DNA from 3 places in the Staphylococcus epidermidis genome. Region 3 is predicted to be linked to each of the others. Evidence: predicted binding sites of a transcription regulator. Region 3 holds the regulator's gene; each other region holds the start of a gene.

Evidence for each region. Region 3 encodes Rex, which represses fermentation and respiration genes when NADH is low (regulators of the CRP and FNR family bind a similar motif). Its sites were predicted from a motif close to TTGTGAAATATTTCACAA; they were not measured.
Region 1: FNL83_RS01945 (hydroxymethylglutaryl-CoA synthase) is a predicted target of Rex. The motif match lies at 855-872, and genes of this name have one in related genera.
Region 2: arcA (arginine deiminase) is a predicted target of Rex. The motif match lies at 1,014-1,031, and genes of this name have one in related genera.

The regions. Positions count from the first base shown of each region.
Region 1 covers NZ_AP019721.1:420,223-422,511, reverse strand. The annotation lists gene FNL83_RS01950 (hydroxymethylglutaryl-CoA reductase, degradative) at 1-755, opposite strand, end outside; gene FNL83_RS01945 (hydroxymethylglutaryl-CoA synthase) at 1,000-2,166, shown strand.
Region 2 covers NZ_AP019721.1:303,172-305,460, forward strand. The annotation lists gene FNL83_RS01420 (arginine repressor) at 313-774, shown strand; gene arcA (arginine deiminase) at 1,113-2,289, shown strand, end outside.
Region 3 covers NZ_AP019721.1:873,264-875,552, forward strand. The annotation lists gene FNL83_RS04285 (ABC-F family ATP-binding cassette domain-containing protein) at 1-540, opposite strand, end outside; gene FNL83_RS04290 (redox-sensing transcriptional repressor Rex) at 888-1,523, shown strand; gene FNL83_RS04295 (hypothetical protein) at 1,669-1,950, shown strand; gene FNL83_RS04300 (YeeE/YedE family protein) at 2,036-2,289, shown strand, end outside.

The sequences.
Region 1 (2,289 bases), 450 kb from region 3:
TGTGCAAGAACTGACGCTCGTTCCATACGTTGTGCTACCTCTTCGCCACTTCTCTCTCCTCTATGTAAATCTTCAATATCTATTTCCCCTTGTACTTTTACTACTGATGCTGTCGCATGATTAGATAAAATACTCATTAAAACATTTTGATTTGAAAATTTAACTTTTAGATGTGCAGTGATTGCTTCTAATATTGTATTTAACATATTAGCACCCATAGCATCTTTAGTATCAACAAAAACCTTCAAAGATAATAATCGATGATTAGGGAATGTATCTATTTCAATACGTTGATATCCTCCACCTCTTGCTTTAATAGAAGGGTAAGCTTCATCAGCGATTTGATGAATTTGTGATTCTATTTGATATATTGAGTTAGCTAATGTGCCTGTGTCTTCAACATCATCAAAGACAATTTGTCCAATCATTAGACGTTCACTTGAAATTGTCTTAAATCCACCACTTTGATTAACGAGTTTTGCGCCATAACTTGCTGCTGCTACGACAGAAGGTTCCTCTACCATCATAGGTACTACATATTCTTTATCATCAACTATAATTCGAGGTAATAACCCTACTGGTAGTGCACCTTGACCAATGACATTTTCAATTAAACTGTTTGCGACTTCCTCATTAATTAACGGATGATTAAGTAATATTTCATAGTTTTCATCATCTAGCCAACCGTATTCAACAAGTTTTTTTAATTTATCTTTTCGTGTTAAATGTCTAAATCCTTTATCTAAACTTTTCATTTATGTACTCCTTTAAAATATCTTTATATTACTGTAGTAATGTAACCTTTTAACTTTCGCTTTAAATATCAACTGCTAACATTGTCTTGCACTCAAATAATTCAAAACTTTTCACAATTTTTGTAAAGCGCTTACATATTTATTATATATTCCTGGTCATGTCTGTTATATTTCATTGTATAAAACGAATTTTCTTTGGTATGATACTAGTGCTACTTCAAAAAATGAAAGGATGTCACACCTTATGAATATAGGTATAGATAAAATAAGTTTCTATGTACCCAAATATTATGTAGACATGGCTAAACTTGCAGAAGCGCGCCAAGTCGATCCTAATAAATTTTTAATTGGAATTGGTCAAACTGAAATGACTGTGAGCCCAGTGAATCAAGATATCGTATCTATGGGAGCCAATGCTGCTAAAGATATTATAACAGAAGAAGATAAAAAGAATATTGGTATGGTTATAGTAGCAACTGAGTCTGCGATTGATAATGCCAAAGCAGCAGCCGTTCAAATTCACCATCTTTTAGGTATTCAACCCTTTGCAAGATGCTTTGAAATGAAAGAGGCTTGTTATGCAGCAACACCTGCAATTCAACTTGCCAAAGATTATCTTGCTCAACGCCCTAACGAAAAGGTTCTTGTCATTGCTAGTGACACAGCTCGTTATGGTATTCATTCTGGTGGTGAGCCTACTCAAGGTGCCGGTGCAGTTGCAATGATGATTTCACATAACCCAAGTATTTTAAAACTTAATGATGATGCCGTAGCATATACTGAAGACGTTTATGATTTCTGGCGTCCAACGGGTCATCAATATCCCTTAGTTGCTGGTGCATTGTCGAAAGATGCCTATATCAAGTCATTCCAAGAAAGTTGGAATGAATATGCACGTCGCCATAATAAAACACTCGCTGATTTCGCTTCACTATGTTTCCATGTACCATTCACCAAAATGGGACAAAAAGCTTTAGATTCTATTATTAATCATGCCGATGAAACTACACAAGACCGTCTTAACTCTAGTTACCAAGATGCAGTTGATTATAATCGTTATGTCGGTAATATTTACACAGGGGCCTTATATTTAAGTCTCATCTCTTTATTAGAAACACGTGATTTAAAAGGCGGACAAACGATTGGTCTCTTTAGTTATGGTTCTGGTTCTGTAGGCGAGTTCTTTAGTGGAACATTAGTAGATGGATTCAAGGAGCAATTAGATGTTGAGCGCCACAAATCTTTATTAAATAATAGAATAGAGGTTTCTGTTGATGAATATGAACATTTCTTCAAACGCTTTGACCAATTAGAATTGAATCATGAACTTGAAAAATCAAATGCAGATCGTGACATTTTCTATTTAAAATCTATTGATAACAATATTCGTGAATATCATATAGCAGAATAATCTAAACTCAATTCTTTTGCTTTTTTAATTTTTTAAAATGAAAGAAACGAATTTACTATTCATACTTGCCCCCTAAAAACAACGTCATATAGCTGTTTTTAGGGGGTTTTTAATCCCAAGATA
Region 2 (2,289 bases), 570 kb from region 3:
TCAGGAATTTTTAAACTAATACAAAGCCGCTTACTTTACCTTGAGGTAAGACTACGGTTTGTCTAGCGTAAGTGTGACTGCATAGTAATGAGTATAAAAAACCTAATAAGAATAAAAGGGGAAATATAGATAAAATGATAGTTAAATAAACAAATTAATTTTAAATTTGAATGTATGTTTACGTACTTTGTCACAAACGACATAAAAATTCTTATAATTATCAACAATAAAATGATAAAGTATAATTAAATAAAAAGAAATTTTAATTTATAAATTAAAATAAATTAGTTATCTATAGGAGTTGATCATTCAATGAAAAAGAGTAAACGACAAGATTTAGTAACTATGATTGTTAAGCAAAATCACATTTATAAAAAAGCAGATATTATTGATTACATTGATGATCACTTTGGTGTACGTTATAGCATGACTACTATTGCGAGAGATTTAAGAGAACTTCATATTTATCGCCTGCCTGTGAAGGCAAATCAATATGAATACAAATTACTTACGCAACAATCTCAATTAGACTCAAGAGTAAGACTAAATGATTATATAGAAACAGAAATTATTAACACTATGATTAAAGAATCGTATATACTAATAAAGACGACACCAGGATTTGCACAAAGCATAAATTATTATATTGATCAGTTACAACTGAAAGAGATTATAGGAACGATAAGTGGTAATGATACAATTATGATTCTTACACATTCCCAGTCTATAGCTGAATATGTCTATTACAAAATATTTAATCATAATTATTCATAAAAATTTATAAAGTTGTCCATTATAAATATAACCTGGTAAGCGTATACATCGTTTATCAGGTGTTTTTTTAATTCAATAAATATGAGTGTTGTTATTTGACTAAGTATTCAAATTTATGAATAAAAAACTTTTATTCATAAAGATGTAAAGGTTCATATTACTCAAATATTCATTTTTTCAACGAAAGTATGCAATAGTAATGTATATTCAAACACAATTATGTATTGAATAACCAAATGTTGCGAAACTTTTTACATTTAGCATGTGATAATCATCACGAACTAAGTTATTGATCAGTTTTATACTGATAATGTAGCGAAGAAAAGGAGGAAATGAGTATGACAAATGGACCTATTCAAGTTAACAGTGAAATCGGCAAATTAAAGACGGTATTACTTAAAAGACCAGGGAAGGAATTAGAAAACTTAGTGCCTGATTACTTAGATGGATTATTGTTTGATGATATTCCATTTTTAAAGGTAGCTCAACAAGAGCATGATCATTTTGCTCAAGTTCTTCAAGATGAAGGAATAGAAGTGCTTTATTTAGAAAAATTAGCAGCACAAAGTATAGAAGATTCAAATGTCAGAGAGCAATTTATAGATGACGTTTTAGCAGAATCTAGAAAAACTATCCTAGGTCATGAAAAAGAAATAAAAAAACTCTTTTCAACTTTGTCAAATCAAGCATTAATTAATAAGATTATGGCTGGCGTACGCAAAGAAGAAATACAACTTGAATCGACACATCTTGTAGAGTACATGGATGATAAATATCCGTTTTATCTTGACCCAATGCCTAATCTATATTTCACACGTGATCCTCAAGCTTCAATTGGTAGAGGTATGACAGTAAATCGTATGTTTTGGAGAGCGAGACGCAGAGAATCGATTTTCATTTCATATATTTTAAAACATCATCCTAGATTTAAAGATGAGAATATTCCTTTATGGGTGGATCGTGACTGTCCGTTCAACATCGAAGGTGGAGACGAACTGGTGTTATCTAAAGATGTACTTGCAATAGGGATATCTGAACGTACTTCTGCACAAGCAATTGAACGTTTAGCACGACGTATTTTTAAAGATCCGTTATCTACTTTTAAAAAGGTGGTGGCGATTGAGATTCCAACTAGTCGAACATTTATGCACTTAGATACTGTTTGTACAATGATTGATTACGACAAATTCACTACACATTCAGCAATTCTTAAATCAGAAGGAAACATGAATATCTTTATTATCGAATATGATGATAAAGCTGAAGATATCAAAATCCAACATTCTAGTCATCTTAAACAAACATTAGAAGAAGTGCTCGATGTTGATGAAATCACATTAATACCAACTGGAAATGGTGATATCATCGACGGTGCTCGTGAACAATGGAATGATGGTTCGAATACTTTATGCATACGTCCCGGTGTGGTTGTAACTTATGATCGTAATTATGTTTCTAATCAATTGTTACGTGAGCATGGTATCAAAGTTATTGAAATTCCTGGAAGTGAACTTG
Region 3 (2,289 bases):
CATTTGAGCAAGAGAAAGACGTGTTTTTTGACCACCACTAAAATCATTAATAGGCTTGTTGAAATCGCTTTCTGTAAAGTTAAGCCCGTGCAGGACTGTTTTAATTTTACTCTCATATTGATAACCATCTAATTGCTCATAACGATTCGTTAAAGTTTCATATTTTTCAATATGTGATTGATATTCATCGGATTCATAATCTTGTCCATTTCGTGCAAGCCAATCGGTTTCATCCTTAATTAAATTTTCAATTTTCTTTATATGTTCAAAAGGCTTAGACATTTCTTCAAAGACAGTAGCTTCTGAATTGAGTGTCATTTGCTGAGTTAAATAACTCATTGTCAAATTTTTGATTTTTGATATTCGACCACTATCGTAATTTTCCACACCTGCTATGATTTTCATTAATGTCGATTTACCAGCTCCATTACGGCCTACTACGCCGATTCTTTCGCCAGTTTTCACCTCAAAATTAACATCTGTGAAGATATCTTCACCATCGAACGATTTGGAGATGTCATTAAGTTGTAAAAGTATCATTCGATTCTCACCTTTCTATGTATTTGAAATAGGTTTAAACTATATATAAAGTATTTGTTTTTGAATATTTAAATTTTTGTTAATTCTATATTATCGAATTTTAAATAGAAAAATAAATTGCGTACGTTATCTTGAAATGATGTTAAACTCAATTACTTCTATTCTACAGTATTCATAGAACACATGAAACTAGGATATTTATTTTTAAAAATTAATAATGTATAATGTTTAAGTATTCGTTGTAGACAATTATTTGTATTATGAGATGACATTCCACATATGTTTTAACTCATTTACTGATTTTAATGATACATGCATAATATACGCGAAAAAGGGGGGTTAGATATATGCCAGATGATTTTAAAATTCCTCGCGCTACGTTAAAACGTCTACCTTTATATTACCGATTGGTCAGTATTTTGAAAGGTAAAGGTATAGATCGTGTTAATTCTAAAACAATAAGTGAAGCACTACAAATTGATTCAGCTACAATAAGAAGAGACTTTTCATACTTTGGTGAATTAGGAAAAAAAGGATATGGATATAATATAGATAGTATGCTTGAATTCTTTAAATCAGAATTAAGTGAGAGCGATCAAATTAAAATTGCCATTATAGGTATCGGTAATTTAGGGCGTGCATTACTTACATATAACTTTTCAATACATGATGAGATGACAATTACTGAAGCTTTTGATATTAGACCAGATATTATAGGTGAGAATATCGGTGACGTTGTGGTAAAACATAGTGATGATATCAAAACGACATTAGAATCAGAAGATATTGATGTAGTCATTTTAACAACACCAGATAATGTGGCACAACAAGTAGCTGATGAACTTGTTAAAGCCGGTGTTAAAGGTATACTAAACTTTACGCCACGTCGAATTAAAACACCCCAAGATGTCCAAGTACATCATATTGATTTTGGTATAGAGTTACAATCATTATTGTTCTTCATGAAAAATTATAGTAAATAATTAATAAAAATCACATTAACATAGTACTCTCAAGTGAGAAGTGAGAGTGCTTTTTTTATATTAAACAGTTACAATAGATTATAAATACGAAACTTTTTAACAAAAATTGTAAGTTGATATTTATTGTAATGGGAGATTGAAACAAATGACTCAAGAAATAAATTGTAATTTCAAATCACATATTCCCAGAATAATGACAGTTCCCGGTATATTGTTAATACATGAAAATAAGTTGGAGTTTAAGGCATATAGTCAAAACAATAATCCATTCAATATTCAATTCGAACTCTCTAGCATTGTGCGGTATAGAATATCGAAAGGGTTATTAGGAAATAAATTGTTTATTTATTATTCTGACCAGGAGTGGTATAAATTTAGTAACTTATCTAAGAGTGACTTAATCAAACTCACAAAATATTTATATTAAAACATAATAAATAAAATTAAGAATTTGCAAAATATAGTCCTTTCTACTATAATACCTTAGTATTTATATCGGAAAAGGTGATAAAATGGTGTGGACAATTATAAGCGGATTAGTCGTTGGCATATTGCTAGGATTTGTAATGCAGAGAACAAGATTTTGTTTAGCTGGTGGATTTAGAGATATGTACGTTCAAAAGAGTAACAAAATGTTTTATGCATTGCTTATTGCTATTACAGTCCAAAGTATTGGTTTACTTATTCTAAAGAACTTAAATATTATAGAGGTTCCAGCAGAAACATTTCCAGTTATAGGAACTATTTTGGGATCCTTCGTTTTTGG